Regions from separate parts of the Clostridium sp. CM036 genome, predicted to be linked through region 2. Evidence: a T-box and tRNA genes for the amino acid it is inferred to sense, from the RefSeq annotation. Region 2 holds a T-box; the other holds one or more tRNA genes.
What was found. A T-box is a leader RNA that pairs with one kind of tRNA and senses whether it is charged. The one in region 2 lies ahead of alaS (alanine--tRNA ligase), so its partner is inferred to be a tRNA-Ala.

Region 1: it encodes a tRNA-Ala, which carries the amino acid that the T-box ahead of alaS (alanine--tRNA ligase) is inferred to sense. The anticodon was not compared.

Annotation. Positions count from the first base shown of each region.
Region 1 is NZ_CM143652.1:3,001,556-3,014,225, reverse strand. Features, by position in the region: gene ACWJKE_RS14220 (ATP-dependent Clp protease ATP-binding subunit) at 26-2,467, opposite strand; gene ACWJKE_RS14215 (hypothetical protein) at 2,767-3,003, opposite strand; gene fusA (elongation factor G) at 3,284-5,362, opposite strand; tRNA gene ACWJKE_RS14205 (tRNA-Asn) at 5,639-5,713, opposite strand; rRNA gene rrf (5S ribosomal RNA) at 5,719-5,835, opposite strand; rRNA gene ACWJKE_RS14195 (23S ribosomal RNA) at 5,925-8,850, opposite strand; rRNA gene ACWJKE_RS14190 (16S ribosomal RNA) at 9,143-10,660, opposite strand; tRNA gene ACWJKE_RS14185 (tRNA-Ala) at 11,347-11,422, opposite strand; tRNA gene ACWJKE_RS14180 (tRNA-Ile) at 11,428-11,504, opposite strand; rRNA gene rrf (5S ribosomal RNA) at 11,511-11,627, opposite strand; tRNA gene ACWJKE_RS14170 (tRNA-Asn) at 11,667-11,741, opposite strand; rRNA gene rrf (5S ribosomal RNA) at 11,747-11,863, opposite strand; rRNA gene ACWJKE_RS14160 (23S ribosomal RNA) at 11,953-12,670, opposite strand, start outside.
Region 2 is NZ_CM143652.1:637,858-650,527, forward strand. Features, by position in the region: gene ACWJKE_RS02990 (aminotransferase class V-fold PLP-dependent enzyme) at 1-562, opposite strand, end outside; gene hisS (histidine--tRNA ligase) at 750-2,066, opposite strand; gene ACWJKE_RS03000 (RrF2 family transcriptional regulator) at 2,407-2,847, shown strand; gene nifS (cysteine desulfurase NifS) at 2,840-4,024, shown strand; gene nifU (Fe-S cluster assembly scaffold protein NifU) at 4,026-4,454, shown strand; gene mnmA (tRNA 2-thiouridine(34) synthase MnmA) at 4,465-5,541, shown strand; gene nifU (Fe-S cluster assembly scaffold protein NifU) at 5,707-6,102, shown strand; gene nagZ (beta-N-acetylhexosaminidase) at 6,176-7,396, opposite strand; gene ACWJKE_RS03030 (PRC-barrel domain-containing protein) at 7,650-8,156, shown strand; gene ACWJKE_RS03035 (AI-2E family transporter) at 8,143-9,171, shown strand; T-box leader at 9,252-9,445, shown strand; gene alaS (alanine--tRNA ligase) at 9,566-12,211, shown strand; gene ACWJKE_RS03045 (IreB family regulatory phosphoprotein) at 12,395-12,652, shown strand.

The DNA of each region.
Region 1 (12,670 bases), 1.5 Mb from region 2:
AAGCATATCCTACACATAAACAACATTAAATATGTAAAGTCTTAAAAATCAATTCACTATTTTTCATAAGAACACTTACATTATCACCTTTATTAATATTACCCTTAAGTATTTCTTCAGAAAGCTTATCTTCCACAGTATTAGTTATTTCTCGCCTTAGTGGTCTAGCTCCATAAGTAGTATTAAGTCCCGCCTTAGCTAAATGCTTCTTAGTTTCCTCATCAAAAGTAATATTAATTTCAAGATCTTTAAGACGCTCTTTTACTACCTTAAGCATTAATCCTACTATTTTATATAAATCTTCATGTTCTAGCGAATGAAATACGATAATTTCATCTATTCTATTTAAAAATTCAGGTCTAAATGAATGTTTTAGCTCTTCCATTATATTTTCTTTCATCTTTTCATATTTAGAGCTTGCTTCATTATCCTTTATATCGAAACCTAGAGACCTCTGTTTTTTTATACTAGACGCGCCTACATTTGATGTCATTATAATTACTGTATTTTTAAAATCTACTGTTTTCCCTTTTCCGTCTGTTAGCCTTCCATCCTCTAATATCTGTAACAAAATATTAACTACGTCTGGATGAGCTTTTTCAATTTCATCAAAAAGTATAACTGAATAAGGGTTCCTCCTCACCTTTTCCGTTAATTGACCACCTTCATCAAAACCTACATATCCTGGTGGCGAACCCATAAGCCTTGAAACAGTGTGCTTATCCATATATTCTGACATATCTATTCTTATCATGTTATTTTCATCACCAAACATGGCATCTGCTAAAGCTTTAGACAATTCTGTTTTTCCTACACCAGTGGGACCTAAAAATATAAAAGATCCTATAGGTCTCTTTGGATCCTTTAACCCTACCCTTGCACGTCTTACAGCTCTTGAAATAGATTTCACTGCCTCACCTTGTCCTATTACTCTCGTGTGGAGTACCTCTTCTAACTTTAGTAGCCGTTCCGATTCTTTTTCAGTCAATTTTTCTATAGGTATATTAATCCACCTTGATACCACATTAGCAATTTCAAGCTCTGTAACTATTAGCTCATCCGCTTGATTTTGAGTTTTCCAATTGTTTTTTGAATTATACAATTTATCCTTTAATTGTTTTTCGATATCTCTAATCTTAGCTGCTTTTTCAAAGTCCTGCACTGATATAGCATCAGCTTTCTCTTTACAAATTCCATCTATTTTTTCTTCTAAATTTTTCAAATTTTCTGGAGCAGTTAAATTTTGAATTCTTACTTTTGCACCAGCCTCGTCTATAAGATCTATTGCTTTATCAGGTAAGTATCTATCTGATATATATCTATGTGATAAGCTAACAGCTGCTTCTATTGCACTATCCGTAATCTTTACTCTATGATGTGCTTCATACTTATCTCTTAATCCTTTTAATATTTCAACAGCTTCATTTTTGCTTGGTTCTCCTACAATTATAGGTTGAAATCTCCTCTCGAGTGCTGCATCTTTTTCAAAATGCCTTTTGTATTCATCTATAGTTGTTGCCCCTATGCATTGAAGTTCTCCTCGAGCGAGGGCCGGTTTTAATATATTAGATGCATCAATAGCTCCTTCAGCTCCTCCTGCCCCAATGATAGTATGAATTTCATCTATAAATATAATAACATTTCCTGCGACGACTATCTCTTGCATAACCTTTTTAAGCCTTTCCTCAAACTCTCCCCTGTATTTAGAACCTGCCACCATTGAGGATATATCCAAAGTTATAACCCTTTTGTCTTTTAAAATTTCAGGAATGCTACCGGAAGCTATTCTTTGTGCTAGTCCCTCTGCTATAGCTGTTTTCCCTACGCCTGGTTCTCCTATAAGGCATGGATTATTCTTCATTCTTCTGCATAAAATTTCTAAAAGTCTTTGAGTTTCATTACCTCTACCTATAACAGGATCAAGTTTACCTTGTCTTGCCATCTCAGTTAAGTCTTTACCAAAACGTTCTAAGTTTGGAGTACCCTGTTTTTGCTTTTCTTTTGATAAACTACCTTTTGGAGTATCTTCAGAACACCAATTATTTAGTATACCATTTCTAAGTTTATTAAAGTCCGCTCCTAAATTAGCCAAAATTGTATATGCAACACCTTCTTCTTCTCTAATCAAGGCTAACAAAATATGCTCTGGACTAATATAATTATGATTCAAATTTCTAGCTTCCAGAAGACTTAGTTCTAGTAGCCTTTTTGTTCTTGGAGTTAGAGGTATCTCGCTACTTCGCATTTCTATGTCTCCTTCTCCCTCATACTCCATTACTAATTTCTTTACTCCCTCAGACGAAATTTTCATATCATCCAATGATTTTTTACATACTCCGTCTTCATCCTTTAGAATTCCTAGCAATATATGCTCTGTCCCTACATAACCATGCTTTAATTGCTTTGCCTCCTCTTGAGCATATACTAAAATCTTTTGTGATCTTTCTGTAAATTTATTAAACATCATGTTAAAACACCTCACTTGCAATGGATTTACTTCTTCCTTTAATTATGACCAATTGCACCCAGTTTTATCCTAAAAATACCAATATCGAAGTGAGTTTCATACTTTACTATCTATAAGAATAAAAAATAAGCATAAATAACACAGTACTCTATTTAATAACTCCTATAAAATCAAAAACAAATTTCGGAAAGTTTTATTTCCTAATTTGTTTTTTTAAAATATTCAAACATTAATAGTGATGGCCTTCTTAAATATATTATGCAAATAGCTCACTTACATAATTGCTCTTAATTTCCTCTTTACCTTCCCTTTTGTGATGTGATGTAATATTTGCCATTTTCTTTATCTCCTTGTGTTACAACGGTAAAAGAATTATTTTCCAACATTTCACATAATATTTTCATTTCATCAGCATTTTTCATTTTTGAAATAATTGTGAACTTATCATTTCGCTCTATTATGCCCATATAATCATGAATGCTGCTGTAATCACTTAAGTTAATTTCTCCAGGAATGTCTAATTTATATTCAGACATTTAATTCTCCCCTCTTTACTATATTTCACATTAGGTTTTGTAATTTTGAGCAAAATATGCGCATTTATTATAATTTACTTTTATTCTTTTTCTATACCTAAAAATTCATAATTAAATCATCTCCTGCGGAGCTGCACAGCTTCGAAGAAGATGAATTGACGACTTCAGAAGGAGATTTATACCCTCACTTATATGAGTTGGGAGACTTTCCTTCTGAAATGTCGTTAAAACAAAGAAATAAAACCGTAGCTACCTATGGTTTTATTTCTTTATTTTATTTCTATTCCAGGTTCTTGCTAGCTTCAATTATTTTATCAATTCCATCCTGAGGCACTTCTTCATATCTTTCAAACTTGACTCTAAAATTTGCCCTAGCACCAGTCATTGAGCGTAAATCTGTTGCATAATCAAATAATTCTGATTGAGGTACTTCTCCTATGACTTTCTGACCTCTTTCAACAGACTCCATCCCCAAAATTCTACCTCTTTTCTTGCTTATATCCGTAATAATATCGCCCATATAGTCCTCTGGACATGTGACCTCCACATGCATAATTGGTTCTAATAAAACAGGATCTGATTCCTTAAGGCCCTTCTTGTAAGCTAACGACGCTGCCATTTTAAATGCCATTTCAGAAGAATCTACAGCATGATACGAACCATCATGTAACGTTGTTTTAAGTCTTATAACTGGGAATCCTCCAAGTACACCATGCCTAATGCATTCCCTTAACCCTTTTTCAACAGCAGGTATATACTGCCTTGGAACTGTTCCACCAACCACCGCATCAATAAATTCTAAATCATCTGCACCGTCTATTCTAGGCTCAAATTTAATCTTTACATCACCATACTGGCCATGTCCTCCGGATTGCTTTTTATGTTTTCCTTGGACATCAGAAGTTCTTTTAATTGTTTCTCTATAAGCAATCTTTGGAATTTCTAATGATACTTCAACTCCAAATTTATTTTTCAATTTACTAACTATAACCTGCAAGTGGGTAGATCCTAATCCTGAGATTATAGTTTGTGCATTTTCTGCGCTCCTAGATATTGAGAATGTAGGATCTTCTTCTAACAATTTTGTTAATCCATTAGATATTTTATCTTCATCACCTTTAGCTTTAGTTACAATAGCTCTTGAAAAAACTGGTTGTGGGAACTCCATAGTATCAAACATTATTAGTTTCGCTCTATCACAGAGAGTATCTCCAGTAGTCGTGCATTGAAGTTTTGCAACTGCACCTATATCCCCTGCCGCAATTTCTCGAGTTTGAAATTGTTGTTTTCCTTTTAAAAAATACATAGCACCTATTTTTTCTTCTTTATTTTTATTAGTATTATATACTATTGTGTCACTTTTAGCTTTTCCAGTAATAACACGGAACATAGATAATTTACCTACAAAAGGATCTGCAATAGTTTTAAATACTAATGCTGAGAATGGACCCATATCATCAATTTTGACTTGCGTATATTTATTGTTTTTCATACCTTTTGCAATGTACATAGTTGTTTCAATTGGAGAAGGGAAGCATTCAACCATATCTTCTAGCAACGTATTCATTCCTATACCAAGTAAAGCAGATCCACACATTATAGGTGTAATTTCTCCCATAGAAGCTCCTTTTATAAGACCTTGATATATTTCTTTTTCACTTATAGAACCCTCATTGAAATATTTTTCTAATAGAACTTCATCTGTTTCAGCAACTGCTTCCATAACCATCTGTTTACACTCATCCACTTTATCTATTAATTCTTCTGGAATATCACTATCTTCCATCCCATGTGTTTTAGGATTAAATATTTGAGCCTTTCTAGATATGACATTTATTACGCCGCTAAAATTTTCTTCACTACCTATAGGATATTGAATTGGTACTGCGGATATTCCAAATGTTTCTTTTATCTGTTGCAAAGCAACTTGAAAATTACTATTTTCCCTATCTAGCTTATTAATAAAAAATGCTCTAGGTAGCTTATGATCATTGATATATTCCCAAGCCTTCTCAGTTCCAACTTCTACACCTGATACCCCACAAACAGTTATCATTGCCATATCTACAGCTCTTAGCCCCTCAATCATTTCTCCTTCATAATCAAAATATCCAGGCATATCTACTAAATTTAATTTTATATTTCCCCATTCACTTAAAGCCACTGATGTAGAAATAGACGTTTTTCTTTTCTTTTCTTCAATATCGTAATCACTAATTGTAGTACCATCATTAACTTTTCCGAATCTATCTATAGCTTTAGTGTAATATAATATTGATTCCATTAATGTGGTTTTTCCTGAACCACTATGTCCAACAATTCCTATATTTCTTAGATTTTTGCTTATATATTCTTTCATATACGATACCTCCTAGCTTTTCGTTAGATATATATTCATATATTCTACCTTTAAATAAAAAGCCTTTGTATATAGCTGAATTTTATAATTATTACTTTCTAAAAAAGATAAAAGTATCAATAAAATAAATTTATTGATACTTAATTATATATTTAAACTAAATATAAGTTATTACTAAAGCTCATATCTATTTTTTAAAATTTGTATATTATTTATTATAATTTTTCAAAAAATAAAAAAAAGCTAATAATTAGCTTTGTATACTTTAAATAAAAATGGCTCCGCGAAAAGGATTTGAACCTTCAACCTATCGGTTAACAGCCGAGTGCTCCACCGTTGAGCTATCGCGGAACATTACCTAGCGACAACCTACTCTTCCACAAGGTCACCCCTGCAGTACCATCGGCGCATTGAAGCTTAACCTTCGTGTTCGGTATGGGAACGGGTGTTACCTTCATGCCATAATCACTAGATTGAGAAAATAAATATTCTCTCAAAATTGCACAGTGAACTAGTCTTCTCGCTTACGCTTGAAGTATCGCTTTATTTCTAATTATATATTTAGGTCAAGCCCTCGACTTATTAGTATTAGTCAGCTGAACATGTTACCATGCTTACACCTCTAACCTATCAACCTGGTGGTCTTCCAGGAGTCTTACTAACACCGCACTTACGTGCGAGTTATGGGAAATCTCATCTCAGGGTGGGCTTCACGCTTAGATGCTTTCAGCGTTTATCCCTTCCAAACATAGCTACCCAGCGATGCCACTGGCGTGACAACTGGTGCACCAGAGGTTTGTCCATCCCGGTCCTCTCGTACTAAGGACAGCTCCCTTCAAATTTCCTACGCCCGCGACGGATAGGGACCGAACTGTCTCACGACGTTCTGAACCCAGCTCGCGTGCCGCTTTAATGGGCGAACAGCCCAACCCTTGGGACCTACTTCAGCCCCAGGATGCGACGAGCCGACATCGAGGTGCCAAACCTCCCCGTCGATGTGGACTCTTGGGGGAGATCAGCCTGTTATCCCCGAGGTAGCTTTTATCCGTTGAGCGATGGCCCTCCCACGAGGTACCACCGGATCACTAAGCCCGACTTTCGTCCCTGCTCCACTTGTAAGTGTCGCAGTCAGGCTCCCTTCTGCCTTTGCACTCTTCGCGCGATTTCCAACCGCGCTGAGGGAACCTTTGGGCGCCTCCGTTACTTTTTTGGAGGCGACCGCCCCAGTCAAACTGCCCACCTAACAATGTCCTGTGACCAGATTCATGGCCTCCAGTTAGAACCTCAGTACTGTCAGGGTGGTATCCCAAGGATGACTCCACACAGGCTGACGCCCATGTTTCTCAGTCTCCCACCTATCCTGTACAGACAATACCGAAATTCAATGCTAAGCTACAGTAAAGCTCTACGGGGTCTTTCCGTCCAATCGCGGGTAGCAAGCATCTTCACTTGCACTACAATTTCGCCGGATGTGTTGTTGAGACAGTGCCCAAATCATTACGCCATTCGTGCGGGTCGGAACTTACCCGACAAGGAATTTCGCTACCTTAGGACCGTTATAGTTACGGCCGCCGTTTACTGGGGCTTAAGTTCATACCTTCGCTTGCGCTAAGTAATCCCCTTAACCTTCCAGCACCGGGCAGGCGTCAGCCCCTATACATCAGCTTTCGCTTTAGCAGAGACCTGTGTTTTTGCTAAACAGTTGCTTGGGCCTATTCTCTGCGACCTACTTACGTAGGCACCCCTTCTCCCGAAGTTACGGGGTCAATTTGCCGAGTTCCTTAACAACAATTCTTCCGATGGTCTTAGGATTCTCTCCTCACCTACCTGTGTCGGTTTGCGGTACGGGCACCAATATCCTCGATAGAGACTTTTCTTGGCAGCGTGGAATCAGATACTTCGGGAATAAATTCCCTTCCCCATCACATCTCAGCGTTAAGAGCAAACGGATTTGCCTGCTTGCTCCGCCTAAATGCTTAGACACACATCCAATAGTGTGCACATCTTATCCTCCTGCGTCATCCCATTTCTAATAACGTCCATTGGTGGTATCGGAATATCAACCGATTGTCCATCACCTACGCCTTTCGGCCTCGGCTTAGGTCCCGACTAACCCTGAGAGGACGAGCCTTCCTCAGGAAACCTTAGGTTTTCGACCGTTAAGATTCTCACTTAACTCTCGCTACTCATGCCAACATTCTCACTTCTGTACCGTCCACCACTCCTTACGGTATGACTTCAGCCAGTACAGAAAGCTCCTCTACCGCGTACACAATTGTGTACACCCATAGCTTCGGTGGTAAGTTTTAGCCCCGGACATCTTCGGCGCAGGATCTCTTGACTAGTGAGCTATTACGCACTCTTTAAATGAGTGGCTGCTTCTGAGCCAACATCCTAGTTGTCTTAGAAATCCCACATCCTTTTCCACTTAACTTACACTTTGGGACCTTAGCTGATGGTCTGGGCTGTTTCCCTTTTGACTACGGATCTTATCATTCGCAGTCTGACTGCCGAAATAAAAGTATATGGCATTCGGAGTTTGATAGGGTTCAGTAACTGTTGTCAGCCCCTAGCCCATTCAGTGCTCTACCTCCATTACTCAATTAATCGACGCTAGCCCTAAAGCTATTTCGAGGAGAACCAGCTATCTCCGAGTTCGATTGGAATTTCTCCGCTATCCACAGCTCATCCCATGGTTTTTCAACACCAACGTGGTTCGGACCTCCACGGAATTTTACTTCCGCTTCATCCTGGCCATGGATAGGTCACCCGGTTTCGGGTCTACGACATGCAACTATGCGCCCTATTCAGACTTGGTTTCCCTTCGGCTCCGTACCTTAAGTACTTAACCTTGCTACATATCGTAACTCGTTGGCTCGTTCTACAAAAAGCACGCCGTCACACATATAAAGTGCTTCGACCGGTTGTAGGCACACGGTTTCAGGTTCTATTTCACTCCCCTTCCGGGGTTCTTTTCACCTTTCCCTCACGGTACTTCTTCACTATCGGTCACTAGGTAGTATTTAGCCTTGGGAGGTGGTCCTCCCAGCTTCCCACAAGGTTTCACGTGTCTCGTGGTACTCTGGATTAGATCTGACTGTTTTTCCTTTTCATTTACAGGCCTATTACCTTCTGCGGAGCAGCTTTCCAGCTATCTTCAATTAAGGAATTGCAGTATTTATGATCTATCCTCAACCCCCAGATCAAAGACCTGGGTTTGGGCTCTTTCCCTTTCGCTCGCCGCTACTTAGGAAATCGATGTTTCTTTCTCTTCCTCCGGGTACTTAGATGTTTCAGTTCCCCGGGTCTACCTCTGCATACCTATTTATTCAGTATGCAGTACATAGTTGTTACTATGTGGGTTCCCCCATTCGGAAATCTTTGGATCACAGGCTATTTGCGCCTACCCAAAGCTTATCGCAGCTTAACGCGTCCTTCTTCGGCTCCTAGTGCCAAGGCATTCGCCATGCGCCCTTTGTAGCTTGACCTTGATTCTGTCTATTTACATAGACGGTTATATTAATTTTGCGAAATTGTATTAAATCAATTTATAAACTACTTGCGTAGTTTTAATTTTTTTAAAACAACTTTTTTCACTGTGCAATTTTCAAAGAACATTTTAAGAAAAACTATTTATTATCTAACTCCTAAGAGTTAGATAAAATTAGTCTCTCAAAATTAAACAGAGAACTAGGTACGATTAATTACAATAGATATTTTTGAAGAATAAATTAATATTCTTCTATTGCATCGACCGAAGTCAATACATCTACTCCCTAGAAAGGAGGTGATCCAGCCGCAGGTTCTCCTACGGCTACCTTGTTACGACTTCACCCCAATCATCAATCCCACCTTCGGCCGCTGGCTCCTTACGGTTACCTCACGGACTTCGGGTGTTACCAACTCTCATGGTGTGACGGGCGGTGTGTACAAGGCCCGGGAACGTATTCACCGCGACATGCTGATTCGCGATTACTAGCAACTCCGGCTTCATGTAGGCGAGTTGCAGCCTACAATCCGAACTGGGATGAGTTTTTGAGTTTGGCTCCACCTTGCGGTCTTGCATCTCTTTGTACTCACCATTGTAGCACGTGTGTAGCCCTAGACATAAGGGGCATGATGATTTGACGTCATCCCCACCTTCCTCCCGGTTAACCCGGGCAGTCTCACTAGAGTGCTCAACTTAATGGTAGCAACTAATGATAAGGGTTGCGCTCGTTGCGGGACTTAACCCAACATCTCACGACACGAGCTGACGACAACCATGCACCACCTGTCACCCTGTCCCGAAGGACTTCGCCCATCTCTGGGTTATGCAGGGGATGTCAAGTCTAGGTAAGGTTCTTCGCGTTGCTTCGAATTAAACCACATGCTCCGCTGCTTGTGCGGGCCCCCGTCAATTCCTTTGAGTTTTAATCTTGCGATCGTACTCCCCAGGCGGAATACTTAATGTGTTAACGGCGGCACCGAGGTTCGACCCCCGACACCTAGTATTCATCGTTTACGGCGTGGACTACCAGGGTATCTAATCCTGTTTGCTCCCCACGCTTTCATGCCTCAGCGTCAGTTACAGTCCAGTAAGTCGCCTTCGCCACTGGTGTTCTTCCTAATCTCTACGCATTTCACCGCTACACTAGGAATTCCACTTACCTCTCCTGCACTCTAGACACCCAGTTTCAAATGCAGCACCCAAGTTAAGCTCGGGTATTTCACATCTGACTTAAATGTCCGCCTACGCATCCTTTACGCCCAGTAAATCCGGACAACGCTTGCCACCTACGTATTACCGCGGCTGCTGGCACGTAGTTAGCCGTGGCTTCCTCCTCTGGTACCGTCATTATCGTCCCAGAAGACAGAACTTTACAACCCGAAGGCCTTCATCATTCACGCGGCGTTGCTGCGTCAGGGTTTCCCCCATTGCGCAATATTCCCCACTGCTGCCTCCCGTAGGAGTCTGGACCGTGTCTCAGTTCCAATGTGGCCGATCACCCTCTCAGGTCGGCTACGCATCGTCGCCTTGGTGAGCCGTTACCTCACCAACTAGCTAATGCGCCGCGGGTCCATCTCAAAGTGGAATTTTCCGAAGAAAAATCCTTTGATGTTTCGATCATGCGACCAAAACATATTATGCGGTATTAATCTCCCTTTCGGGAGGCTATTCCCCTCTTTGAGGCAGGTTACCCACGTGTTACTCACCCGTCCGCCGCTAATCCACCCCGAAAGGTTTCATCGCTCGACTTGCATGTGTTAGGCACGCCGCCAGCGTTCGTCCTGAGCCAGGATCAAACTCTCAATTTAAAAGTTTACACTTTTTTAGTTGAAATGATTAATCTGCGACAACTGTTAAGTTGTTACGCAAGCTCATTACATACTTTTAGTCTTACGACTAAATTTTACTTTATACTAAAGTAATTAACTGGTTTAGCGAAATATTATTTCGCTATCTTTACCTATTTCTCTGTTTAATTTTCAAAGACCAATTTGCTTTGTCATCATGTGACGACTTCTACTATTCTACTAGGTATTTCTTGTTTTGTCAACAACTTTTTAAAAATTATTTTCATTTGAAAATATATTAAATAGTTATCAACAGTTAGCTTATCGTGCCACTTGTTTGTGACGACAAGGAATATTGTATCATAATAATAAAGTTGTATATTTGTTTTTTTTGTTATATATCCACGTTATTCTCCATTTACTCATTCTTTCATTATAATCCTTTGTTTTATATATATTGACACGCATGGTCAAGTATATAAGAAATTGTTTGTATTTAAGCATTTTATTTATTTATTTATAAACGTTATTAAGAATTTTTATATTATAGAATTTCTAACAACATTAATAATCCACTTAAATCATCTCCTGCGGAGCTGCAATCTTGGAATAAAATCAACCGCTGCACAGGAGATGATTTAACCCAGTTTTTTTACTAACAACTTATTTATCTCCACAAAAAAAACAGCCCATATTGGACTGTTCTTTGGTGGAGATAAAGGGAATCGAACCCTTGACCCCCTGCGTGCAAGGCAGGTGCTCTCCCAGCTGAGCTATATCCCCACATATGGTGGACCTTCAGGGACTCGAACCCCGGACCGACCGGTTATGAGCCGGTAGCTCTAACCAGCTGAGCTAAAGATCCATATTTACCTGGCGACAACCTACTCTTCCACAAGGTCACCCCTGCAGTACCATCGGCGCATTGAAGCTTAACCTTCGTGTTCGGTATGGGAACGGGTGTTACCTTCATGCCATAATCACCAGATTTATTAATATCCGTCATATGTTATTATATTTTAAAAAATGGCTCCGCGAAAAGGATTTGAACCTTCAACCTATCGGTTAACAGCCGAGTGCTCCACCGTTGAGCTATCGCGGAACATTACCTAGCGACAACCTACTCTTCCACAAGGTCACCCCTGCAGTACCATCGGCGCATTGAAGCTTAACCTTCGTGTTCGGTATGGGAACGGGTGTTACCTTCATGCCATAATCACTAGATTGAGAAAATAAATATTCTCTCAAAATTGCACAGTGAACTAGTCTTCTCGCTTACGCTTGAAGTATCGCTTTATTTCTAATTATATATTTAGGTCAAGCCCTCGACTTATTAGTATTAGTCAGCTGAACATGTTACCATGCTTACACCTCTAACCTATCAACCTGGTGGTCTTCCAGGAGTCTTACTAACACCGCACTTACGTGCGAGTTATGGGAAATCTCATCTCAGGGTGGGCTTCACGCTTAGATGCTTTCAGCGTTTATCCCTTCCAAACATAGCTACCCAGCGATGCCACTGGCGTGACAACTGGTGCACCAGAGGTTTGTCCATCCCGGTCCTCTCGTACTAAGGACAGCTCCCTTCAAATTTCCTACGCCCGCGACGGATAGGGACCGAACTGTCTCACGACGTTCTGAACCCAGCTCGCGTGCCGCTTTAATGGGCGAACAGCCCAACCCTTGGGACCTACTTCAGCCCCAGGATGCGACGAGCCGACATCGAGGTGCCAAACCTCCCCGTCGATGTGGACTCTTGGGGGAGATCAGCCTGTTATCCCCGAGGTAGCTTTTATCCGTTGAGCGATGGCCCTCCCACGAGGTACCACCGGATCACTAAGCCCGACTTTCGTCCCTGCTCCACTTGTAAGTGTCGCAGTCAGGCTCCCTTCTGCCTTTGCACTCTTCGCGCGATTTCCAACCGCGCTGAGGGAACCTTTGGGCGCCTCCGTTACTTTTTTGGAGGCGACCGCCCCAGTCAAACTGCCCACCTAACAATGTCCTGTGACCAGATTCATGGCCTCCAGTTAG
Region 2 (12,670 bases):
TAGCATAAATAGGGTTTTTATATCCAGTTACATTTGAAGCACCTGTAATTGTAACTAATTTTATATGATTATTATATTTATTTAACTTAGATTCTAAATCATCTAAGGACAAGCGACCATCCGCATCTACGGATATATAATCGATAATAAATTTATCTCTCCAAGGTAGGTCGTTTGAGTGATGCTCCATATCCGTTGTTAGAATAACATTTTTTTCATATGGATCGTATAATAGGGTGGAAAGCTTGTTAAAGGCTTCTGTGGAATTTTTAACATAAATGACTGTATTATTAAAATCAGCATTAACAAATTTGCTGACGATATTTCTAGAATCGTCATATAATCTAGTAGTTAGTTGAGACTTATACCCTTCACCACGGTGAATGGAGGAATACCACGGAGCAAAATCAATAATATCTTCCATGACAGATTTAAAGGGAGGTGTAGTTGCTGCATTATCAAAATTAATTGCAGTAACATTTTTTCCGGATATAAGGGGTACCTTTTTGTTTATGCCAAGTATCAAACCCCTGTAGCTTGGACTATTATCTTTACTAGACATATAATCCTCCTCGTAAAATTATTTACAGTATATAGTATTAGTCTTACGAAGAAAAGGTGACTAAAAAAAGAGAAAACTTCAGGAGGAGCTATTGCAGCTTTGTAGGTAATGATTTAAAGTCTACGATCGTTTCATAAAAAAAGTAATATATTTTGCGAAAATATATTACTTTTTGTGAGTTAATGATTTATATATTAACTATTTTATGAGCACCATCAAAATCAGAAGTTATTTGCTCACCAGTGAGCATATTCTTTATAGTAACAGTTTTATTTTGAGCTTCCGTTTCACCGATTAAAAGTACAAAAGGGATGTTTAGTTTATTTGCATAACCAAGCTTCTTTACAAGTTTAGTATCCTCAAGGTATATTTCTGTGATTACGCCCTTATCTCTTAACGCATTTGCAAGAGAAATTCCATAATCAATATTATTATCTAATGGTATTACTAGTGCTTTTGTTATTGAAGAGGTAGTGCTATTTTTAAAGAATCCAACTTCATTTAATTGATAAAATAATCTAGTAAGACCAATTGATATCCCTACTCCTGGTAGTTTTTGTTTTGTATAATACCCTGCTAAATCATCATAGCGTCCACCTGAGCATACAGATCCTATAGAAGGGTATTCGTTTAAAAATGTTTCATAAACAGTGCCTGTGTAATAATCGAGGCCTCTGGATATTTTTAAATCTATTTTAAAATTATCATCAGGAACTCCAAATAATTTAATGTATTTAGTAACTGTTGAAAGTTCACATACACCGTCTTTAAAGTTTGAATTAGAAATGTTTAAATTCTTTAATAATAATAAAATATCATCGTTGCTTCCACTGATATTAATGAATTCAAGAATTTTTTCTACGACTTCTTTACTTAAACCACTATTTAAGAGTTCCTCGGTTGCGGTTGTTACTCCAATTTTATCTATTTTATCAATAGTCTTTAAAACCTCAGATTTATCTTGGATTTCTAAAGATTCAAAAAAACCATTTAATAACTTTCTATTGTTTATTTTTATTGTGAAACTCTTAAATCCAAGATTGTTGAATATTGAATAAATAATGCTAGGTATTTCAGCATCATTCAAAATACTTAAACTGTTGCTTCCAACAATATCAATATCGCATTGGTAAAATTCACGGAAACGTCCTTTTTGATTTCTCTCTCCTCTATATACCTTACCGATTTGGTATCTTCTAAATGGGAAAGTTAAAGAACTAAAATTTTGAGCCACATATCTCGCGAGTGGCACTGTTAAATCAAATCTAAGGGATAAATCATTACTACCCTTTAAAAATCTATAAATTTGTTTTTCGGTTTCTCCGCCTCCCTTTGCTAGGAGTATTTCTGATTTCTCTATTACTGGTGTGTCTATGGGCATAAACCCAAAGCTCTCATATGTTTCCCTTATTGTATCTGCTAATTTGTTGAATTGAATTTGATCTGCTGGCAGTAACTCCATGAAGCCAGGTAAAATTGATGGTTTTACAATTTCATTTTTCATTTTTAATACCTCCTATAAAAATATAAAAAACCCCACGCAAGTGATGTACCTACGTGGGTGATATTCTTCCAAAGCTTTTTTTAAATTATACTATATATAATTAAATACTTCAAGGATGAATATGAACTTTTTTAGTTATAAGATTAAATACGTCTCATAATATATAAATTTGAGCATTATGGATATATATATGGATTATTAATGAATAATTCAATGATTTAGCTTATAAATAGGAATAATAATGAAAAATTGAGTTATTTATAGTTGACAACATTACTAGGATTTGATATTATTATTTTAGAAAGTATAGCAAAACACTCTACTTTGAAGGAGTGATTAAATGAAATTATCTACTAAGGGAAGATATGGGGTTAAAGCCATGGTGGATTTATCAATAAATTATGGAGAACAACCTGTATCTATAAAAAGCATATCAGAAAGACAAAATATTTCTGAATATTATTTAGAACAATTATTTTCATCACTAAGGCGCGCTAAACTTATTAAAAGTATAAGGGGAGCTCAGGGTGGATACATACTAAATAGAAAACCAGAGGAAATAACTATACAAGACGTCCTTGATGTACTTGAAGGTCCAATTGAGGTGTCAAATTGTTTAGAAGACGGAGCATGCAATAATATTGATTGTTGTGCTACTAGATTATTATGGAAGAAATTAAAAAATAGTATAGATAGTGTAACGTCATCAATAACTTTAAAAGATATTGTAGATGATTACAATGAAATTACATTAATTAAAGGAGTGAAAGATAATGAATAAATCAATTTACATGGACCACGCTGCAACCACTTATACTAAACCAGAAGTTTTGGACGCGATGATTCCTTATTTTACAAAATACTTTGGAAATCCTTCATCAATTTACTCTTTGTCAAGAGAAACTAAAAAAGCTATTGATGTCGCAAGAGACAAGGTGGCAAAAGCGCTAAACGCCAGCGAAAATGAAATTTACTTTACTGGTGGAGGTTCTGAAGCAGATAACTGGGCAATAAAGGGGATAGCTTCTGCTTATAAGCAAAAGGGAAATCATATAATAACAACAACAATTGAACATCATGCAGTATTACATACTTGCGAATATTTAGCTAAGAATGGATTTGAAATTACATATTTACCAGTTGACGAATACGGATTTATTAGCATTAAAGATTTAGAAAATGCTATTACAGATAAAACTATTCTAGTATCTGTAATGTTCGCTAACAATGAAATTGGAACAATAGAACCAATAAAAGAAATAGGCGCATTATGTAGAAGTAAAAAAATACTTTTTCATACGGATGCAGTTCAAGCAGTAGGCCATATTCCAGTTGATGTAAAAGAAATGAATATAGATTTATTATCCCTTGCTGGTCATAAATTTTATGGACCTAAGGGCATAGGAGCTTTATATGTAAGAAAAGGAATTAAAATAGATAATTTAATACATGGTGGTGGACAAGAAAGAAATAGAAGAGCAGGTACTGAAAATGTAGCTAGCATAGTGGGAATTGGTAAAGCTCTTGAACTAGCTGTAGAAAACATGGTAGAAAATAATAAAAAGCTAGTGTATTTAAGAGATAAGCTTATGAATGGATTATTAGAAGTACCTTACACAAGATTAAATGGACCAATAGGAGCAAAAAGGCTCCCAGGTAATTCGAATATATGTTTTAGATTTATAGAAGGTGAATCTATATTATTGATGTTAGATGCAAAAGGCATTGCAGCGTCAAGTGGAAGCGCATGTACATCGGGTTCCTTAGACCCATCTCACGTGTTACTTGCAATAGGCCTTAAGCATGAGATAGCACATGGATCCTTAAGATTAACATTAGGTGATGCTACCACAGAGGAAGAAGTAGATTTTGCATTAGAAACAATACCAAAAATAATCCAAAGATTAAGAGATATGTCCCCGCTATGGGATGACTACTTAAAGAAAGGGGAAAATTAATATGATGTACAGTGAAAAAGTTATGGACCATTTTACTAACCCAAGAAATGTAGGAGAAATTCAAAATGCTAGTGGAATTGGTGAGGTTGGTAACGCTAGATGTGGAGATATTATGAAAGTTTATTTAAAAGTAGAAGAAAATATAGTAGTAGATGCAAAGTTTAAAACTTTTGGTTGTGGATCAGCTATAGCATCTTCAAGTATGGCAACAGAGCTTATTAAAGGTAAATCTGTAGATGATGCATGGACACTTACAAATTTAGCTGTGGCTGAAGCGTTAGATGGACTTCCAGCAATAAAAATGCATTGCTCAGTACTTGCTGAAGAAGCTATTCACAAAGCAATTAATGATTATAGAAGTAAGGCTGGACTTGAAGTATGGGATTTCGTAGAACATGACGATATACATGGTGAAGTACACGGAGAATAGGTGATATTAAATGAAGAAAAAAGTAGTTATCGGAATGAGTGGTGGAGTAGATAGTTCCGTAGCTGCATATCTTTTGAAAGAGCAAGGATATGAAGTTATAGGAATTATGATGAAGCTATCACCAGATAATCAGGATTATGAAGAAAATGAAGGCGGATGTTGTTCTATTTCTGCAGCAAATGACGCAAGGCGCGTTGCAGACGTACTAGATATACCCTTTTATGTTATGAATTTTAAGGATGTTTTTAAGACAAATGTTATTGATAACTTTATTGATGAATATATGGAAGGTAGAACGCCTAATCCATGTATTGTATGTAATAAGATGATTAAATTCGAAGAATTTTTAAGAAAAGCGAAGGCGCTTGGGGCTGATTATATAGCTACAGGTCACTATGCTAAAATTGAAAAACAAGACGATCGATATATTCTTAGAAAATCAGAAGATGATAGAAAAGATCAAACTTATGCATTGTATACATTAACTCAAGAGCAATTAAGTCACACTTTAATGCCCTGTGGAGATTATGCTAAACCAGAAATACGAAATATTGCAGAGCGAATTGGACTAGAGGTTTTTAAAAAAAGGGACAGCCAAGAAATTTGCTTTATACCTGATAATGACCATGGAGCTTATATTAAGAAGTATAGTGGTAGAGAAATAAAGCCAGGTAACTTTGTTAATAAGCAAGGGGAAATTATGGGAAGACACAAGGGAATAGTGTATTATACTATAGGACAGCGAAAAGGACTTGGGATAGCGGTAGGTAAGCCTGTTTTTGTTACTGACATTAACCCTCTAACTAATCAAGTAATAATAGGTGATGAGGAGGATATTTTTAAAACTGAGCTTATAGCAAAAGATTTAAATTTCATTCTCTTCGATAAGCTCACCTCAAATTTAAGAGTTTCGGCTAAGATTAGATATTCTGCAAAACCTCAATTAGCTAATTTAATTCCTTTGGAAAATAATAGAGTGAAGGTCGTTTTTGATGAGAAACAAAGAGCTATAACCAAAGGCCAATCAGTAGTTTTCTATTCAGAAAACTTAGTAGTTGGCGGAGGGATAATCGAGGAAATTTTATAGGTGTACTAATTTAGTTTATAATTTAGGCAGAGGGATATTTAGTTAAAAAACTAGGTATCCCTCTGTATTTATAGTGGATAATTGTAACTATTTTAAATAGTGAAATTTCAGCTTTGAAGGTGATAATTTTATTATTTTGTTTATAAAAGGAGGAGCAATATTATGATGTATAGTGATAAGGTTATGGAGCATTTTTATAGTCCAAGAAATATGGGTATATTAGGTGATGCTAACGGTATTGGAGAGGCAGGGGACCCTAATTGCGGGGATATAATGAAAATTTATATAAAGGTTGAGGATAATATAATAACTAGTGTTAAGTTTAAGGCTTTTGGGTGTGGCTCAGCTATTGCATCATCTAGCATTGCGACAGAGCTTATAAAGGGTAAAAACTTAGAGAAGGCATGGGAATTAACCAACAAGTCAGTTATTGAAGCTCTGGAAGGATTACCGGCTTTAAAACAACATTGCTCAGTGCTTGCAGAACAAACTATACATAATGCGATAAATAATTATAGAGAGTCATGCATGCTTGAGCCTTGGAAGAATGATTTAAAATAAATATATTTCAGCTACGCAGGAGATGATTTAATGAAACTTCATTGGTGTTAATCCCATGTAGTTTGATTTTGATTTACTCTTTCAATAAGTTTTCTATTTTATTGTTAATTTCATGAATGTTTATTGAACTTATTGCAGCGTTATTAATAATATATTTTTCTTTGAGTTTCAGTATTCTATATACACTCTCATTTAACCTATTTTCTGATATTACATTATTTTGTACTGCAGCTTTTAGTGAATTAATTACTTTTAGCTCGTTGTCATATTCATGGCATACTAAGATAATGTCACTTCCAGCATTAAATGATTTAACGGCAGCATCGCCAATGTCATTATATTTTGTAATGGCCGCCATGGTCATATCATCAGTAATGACTACACCGCTAAACTTTAAAGTTCCTCTTAATATATCGGTTATAATAACTTTTGACATACTCGCAGGATAAACAGAATCTATTTTATTAAGTAATATATGTGATACCATAATGGCATCCACATTATTCTTTATAGCTTCATTAAAAGGAGTCAGTTCGAAAGCATTAAGTTTTGTTAAATCCTTATTTACTACAGGCAGGCCTACATGGGAATCAACTGAAGTGTCCCCATGGCCAGGAAAGTGTTTTACCACAGGAATTATATTGTTATCTATCATACCTTCCATGGTTTTAATGCCTAGTTTATTAACAATATCAGTGGTACTCCCAAAAGCTCTGTCTCCTATTACAGGATTATTAGGGTTGCTATTTATATCGAGTACTGGAGCAAAATTCATATTAAATCCAAAGGTTTTAAGTTCTTCTGCAATAATTTTCCCAATGTTGTAACTTAAGGCACCATCGTTCTTTTCCCCTATAACTTGATTGGATGGAAGCTTTTTAATTTCATTTGGAATTCGTGATACCCGTCCACCTTCCTCATCTACAGAAATAAATAGAGGCGTTTTGTTTTGTGAATTAGTAGTTTTTAGTGAGTTAATCAGGCTAACTAATTGATTAGAAGTAGCTACATTATTTCTAAATAAAATAAATCCACCAACTTTATGGTCTTTAATCAAATTATTTATATTATTATTCATTGTATAACCATCAAGCCCAACAATTACTAACTGACCAATCTTGTCATCTAAACTCATAGCATCAATCTTGTTTTGAACTACATCAATATTTTCAGGCTTAGGATTAACAACCTCATCCTTAGAATTAATATTAGGGCTAAGGTTAGAATTTGAATTACTACAGCCAGATAAAAATAAACCACCAATTAACAATATACTTATAACTAATTTTTTCATTACAAAATTTCACCACTTTCTTTTAATAAAATTAATAGGGTAAAGAAGTCATTAAAGAGTAAAATTATTATTAAAAATATTATTTAGAGCAAATATAAAAAATAGGGCTAACAGTAATTTAATATAAGAAATTGTAAAATTACAAAATATTAATCTTTAACATTATTTTTAGTATATGTAATAATTCTTAGATTATTTGGAGAATATAACTATAAATAAATAATAATTAAATTTTTTTCATTTAGGAGATAATATGTTTAAAAGCAGAGATTTTATATTTATGAATGTTGTTAGTATGGATGGCAAGAAAATTGGGTTTATCAGAGATTTGTTAATGGATTTTAATAAAGGAAAGGTAATCGGATTTGTAATATCTCCTTATAAACTTTTCCATAAAAATTTAAGTGTATTAAAAGAAGACATCATATATTTTAATAAGCATATGGTAGTTAAAAAAGTAGAGAAAAATAAATATCTATGTTTACATAGCTTTATTAATATGGATGTAATAGATAAATGTAGCAATGTATTTGGTATGGTGGAGGATATTACTTTTTCATGTGATACATTTGAAATAAAAGGAATTATAGTGTCTTCTGGATTTATTACAAATTTACTTAGAGGGAAAAGAATAATGCTAATAAATGAACTAATACTTGGAGAAGAAAATATTCTCTACATTCCCAATTTTGATGAATCATGTTTTAAAAGTATGCCACATAACTTCTTTGTGGAGGGAAAAGCCGATGAAAAAAATTAGCAAAAAGAAGTTAGCTATTACGATTCTCAGTATTATTATTTTTGTAGTTGTACTCTTTATGTTAATAAAAATCCCTATTGTTAAACAATTAATAAATTTAGTCTTTATTTCTTTCATTGTGGCATATATACTAAAACCATTATATATGCTTTTAATTAGAAAAGGAGTAAATAAAAAAGCTTCTGCTTGTTTAATAATAGTCGGTTTATTAAGTTTAGTATTATTAACGTTTATAGTGGTAATTCCATCAATATTTAGAGAAAGTTTAGACATAAATAAGGCAATAAATGATTTGCAAAAATATTTAATTAATGCAAATATGAAAATAAAAGTATTAAATAGAAGCAGAGTCATGAGTAGTATTATGACTACTATATACCAAAAATCAAATGCTCAAATACTTCTAATATTTGATAAAATATTAGATTCTATCATGGGCATCGGTGAGAATATATTAACTTACATGGTTTCGCCTTTAATAGTATATTACTTTTTATGCGATAGTGAAAACATGATAAATAAGGCATTGATAGTTTTTCCACCAGAGAGCAGAAATATAATAAAGAGAATCATAGCGGATATTGATAAAGTATTAGGAAGGTATATTATAAGTCAATTTATCTTATGTGGAATTATAACCATTGCTACATTTTTGATATTAATGTTTATGAAAGTTGATTTTCCTTTGATACTTTCATTGATAAATGGAATTTTTAATATAATACCTTACTTTGGACCTATATTTGGGGTAATACCTATCATTTTAATAGCTCTGCTTGACTCTCCAAAAATAGCTTTATATACAGCGTTGTGGCTATTTGCACTTCAACAAATCGAAGGAAGTATATTGTCACCAAAAATAATTGGAGATAGTATAAGTATGCACCCATTAACAGTAATATTATTGTTGGTTATAGGTGGGAAGGTTGGAGGGATTTTAGGTATGATACTAGCAGTGCCACTAGGAGTAGTGATAAAAGTTATATATGAGGACTTAAACTATTATCTATTCTAGGAATAAGCAATATATTTTTATTTATAATTTGCATATCTTGAAGTATTAAGGTAAAATGTACTATAGTATATATAAGTTAATATCAGGTAATGATAAGAATTAGTAAATATAGTTAGTCATTTAGAGAGGAAGTGGAGGGTGAAAACTTCTTGATAGCCATATTGAAGCTGTCTTTGAACCTTATTTTGTTGAGAGATATTGCAGTGTAATTAATTATTATTAATTATATAGTGATATAATTAGGGTGGTAACGCGGAAAACTTTCGTCCCTTGCTTTAGGGAAGTGAAGGTTTTTTTTTATATTTTAGAAAATTATGAATTTTAAAATTCTATATATAAAATTAGCATAAATAGATCGTGTTAACACAGTCTATAAACAATCGGAGGAGATATTATGGAAAAATTAGGATTAAATGAAATTAGGGAATCGTTTCTAAATTTTTTTGAAGGTAAAGAGCATCTTAGACTAGAAAGTTTTCCTCTAGTACCTAAGAATGACAGCAGTTTATTGCTTGTAAATGCGGGTATGCAACCACTTAAACCATATTTTACAGGAATTAAAACGCCACCTAATACTAGAATAACTAATTGTCAAAAATGTATTAGGACAGGAGATATTGAGAATGTAGGAAAGACATCAAGACATGGCACTTTCTTTGAAATGCTTGGAAATTTTTCTTTTGGTGATTATTTCAAAAAAGAGGTTATACCATGGGCTTGGGAATATGCAACAGAGGTTTTGAAAATACCAAAAGAAAATTTATATATAACTATATATTTAGAGGATGATGAGGCTTTTGATGTATGGATTAAAAATACTGATGTTGATCCTTCACGTATTTTTAGATTAGGAAAAGAAGAAAATTTTTGGGAAATAGGTCAAGGACCTTGTGGACCGAGTTCAGAAATACACTTCGATAGAAATGTAGAACTCGGCCAAATAAAAACGGAAGAAGAGTTTATTAAGGCAGGCAATGAAGATAGAGTAATAGAATTTTGGAATTTAGTGTTCACTCAATTTAATAAGGATGAGCATGGTAACTACAACAAATTAAAAAATCCTAATATAGATACAGGTATGGGTCTCGAGAGAATAGCTGGCATAATGCAAGGCACAGATAGTATATTTGAAGTAGATACTATAAAAAATATTTTAGAAGAAGTTTCAAGAATTTCAGGCGTGAAATGTGGCGATAGCTGTAATGAGTCGATATCTTTAAAAGTTATAACAGACCATGTTAGAAGCACAACCTTTATGATAAGTGATGGTGTACTTCCGTCTAATGAGGGAAGAGGTTATGTTCTTAGGCGACTACTAAGGCGTGCGGCAAGGCATGGTAGGTTAATTGGAATTAAAAATACTTTTTTAAGTGAACTTTGCGATACTGTTATTGAAAACTCCTCTAAAGCATACCCAGAATTAAAAGAAAAATCATCCTATATTAAGAAAGTTATAAAAATTGAAGAGGAAAGATTTTTAGAAACTATAGATTCTGGTATGGATATTTTAAAAGTTTACATAGAAGAGCTTCAAAAAAATAACAATAAAATTTTAGGTGGAGATAAAGCTTTTAAATTATACGATACCTATGGTTTTCCATATGAGCTTACAGAAGAAATACTTAGCGACGCTGGTATAAAAATTGATTTAGAAGGATTTAATGCTGCAATGCAAAGTCAAAAGCAAAGGGCAAGAGCTGCTAGAGTACAGTCAAATTATATGGGCAGTGGAGAAAGTTCAATGAACTTAATTCCTAAAAATATAGAAACAAAATTTGATGGATATGATAAAATACAATTGGAATCTAAGGCTAAATTTTTAATTAGTGGCGAAGAGCATGTTACGGACCTTTCAAAGGGTTCAAAAGGGATTATTGTAACCGAAGATACTCCTTTCTATGCAGAAATGGGAGGGCAAATTGGAGATAAGGGAATAATTTTTAATGATAATTTTAAAGCAAAAGTGTACGATTGCCAAAAAGATATTTCCGGAAAAATAATACATTTTATTGAGGTGTTAGAAGGAATAGTGATAGCAGATGAAATAGTAACTCTTAAGGTTGACGAAGATAGGAGAGCTCAAATTTGTAAAAATCATACTGTAACTCACATGCTACAAGAAACGCTGAAAAGAGTTTTAGGTGATCACGTTCATCAATCAGGTTCTTATGTAAATGAAGATAGATTAAGGTTTGACTTCACTCATTTTTCTGCACTAACTGAGAAAGAGATTGCTAAAGTTGAGAAAATTGTAAATGACAATATTATGAAGGCGTATAAGGTAGAGACTGAGGTTATGACCATTGAGAAAGCTAAGGAAACTGGAGCTATAGCATTATTTGATGAAAAATATCAAGGAGATGTTAGAGTAGTATCTGTAGGAGAGTATAGTAAGGAATTATGTGGCGGTACTCATGTTAGAAATTCAGGCGAAATCGGATTATTTAAAATTTTATCTGAAGCAGGAGTAGCGGCAGGGGTTAGAAGAATTGAAGCTATAACTGGTAGTGAATCTATAAAATATGTAGAAGATAAAAGTAATTTATTAAAATATATTGGAAGTACATTAAAATGTTCAGAAAAAGACATAATAAATAAATTACAAACTCAATTGGTAGAATTAAAATACAAAGAAAAGGAAATAGTATTATTAAAAGAAAAATTAGCCAGTTCTTCAGTAGATGAAATTTTAGAGAATATTAAACAGGTCAAAGGTGTTAAAGTGATTTCGGGAGCTGTAAAAAATATAAACGGAGATGCTTTAAGAGATTTAGCTGATAAACTTCGTAATAAGATTGTTGATGGTGTAGTGGTAATAGGAAGCTGTACAGACGATAAAGTACAATTTGTTGCAATGGCGTCTAAGTCAGCAATAGATAAAGGAATACACTGTGGGAAAATAATTAAAGAAGTTGCTAAAATCGCTGGTGGTGGCGGTGGTGGAAGGCCTGACATGGCAGAGGCAGGTGGAAAACTTCCCGAAAAATTAGATGAAGCAATAACGAATGTATGCTCTATAATTGAAAGATTGGTAAAATAGTATACTTTTTGCAATAGTTGTTTTATAATATAATTAATAATAAGTAATTTAATTATAGTTAGTATGTAATTATGGAACTTATTACAACTGAAAAAATTTACTATATTACCAAATGATTTCCTAGCGTATTCAAATGGGATAAATTTTAGTGTTTAGCGTATGATGAGGAAAGGGGTGTATATAATGGATAATAATCAAAATACAGTCCAATTTGATTTTGTAAAAGATAAAAAAGATTTAACAAAAACTATTTTGACTGACGTATATAATTCACTTATAAAAAAGGGCTATAACCCAGTGAACCAAATGGTAGGATATCTAATTTCAGGAGATCCGACATATATAACGAACTACAATGGAGCAAGAGCGATGGTAAGAAAGCTAGAGAGAGATGAGATATTGGAAGAAGTTTTGAAATCTTATCTAGACATAAAAAAGTAAAATGCCCATAGGGGGCAT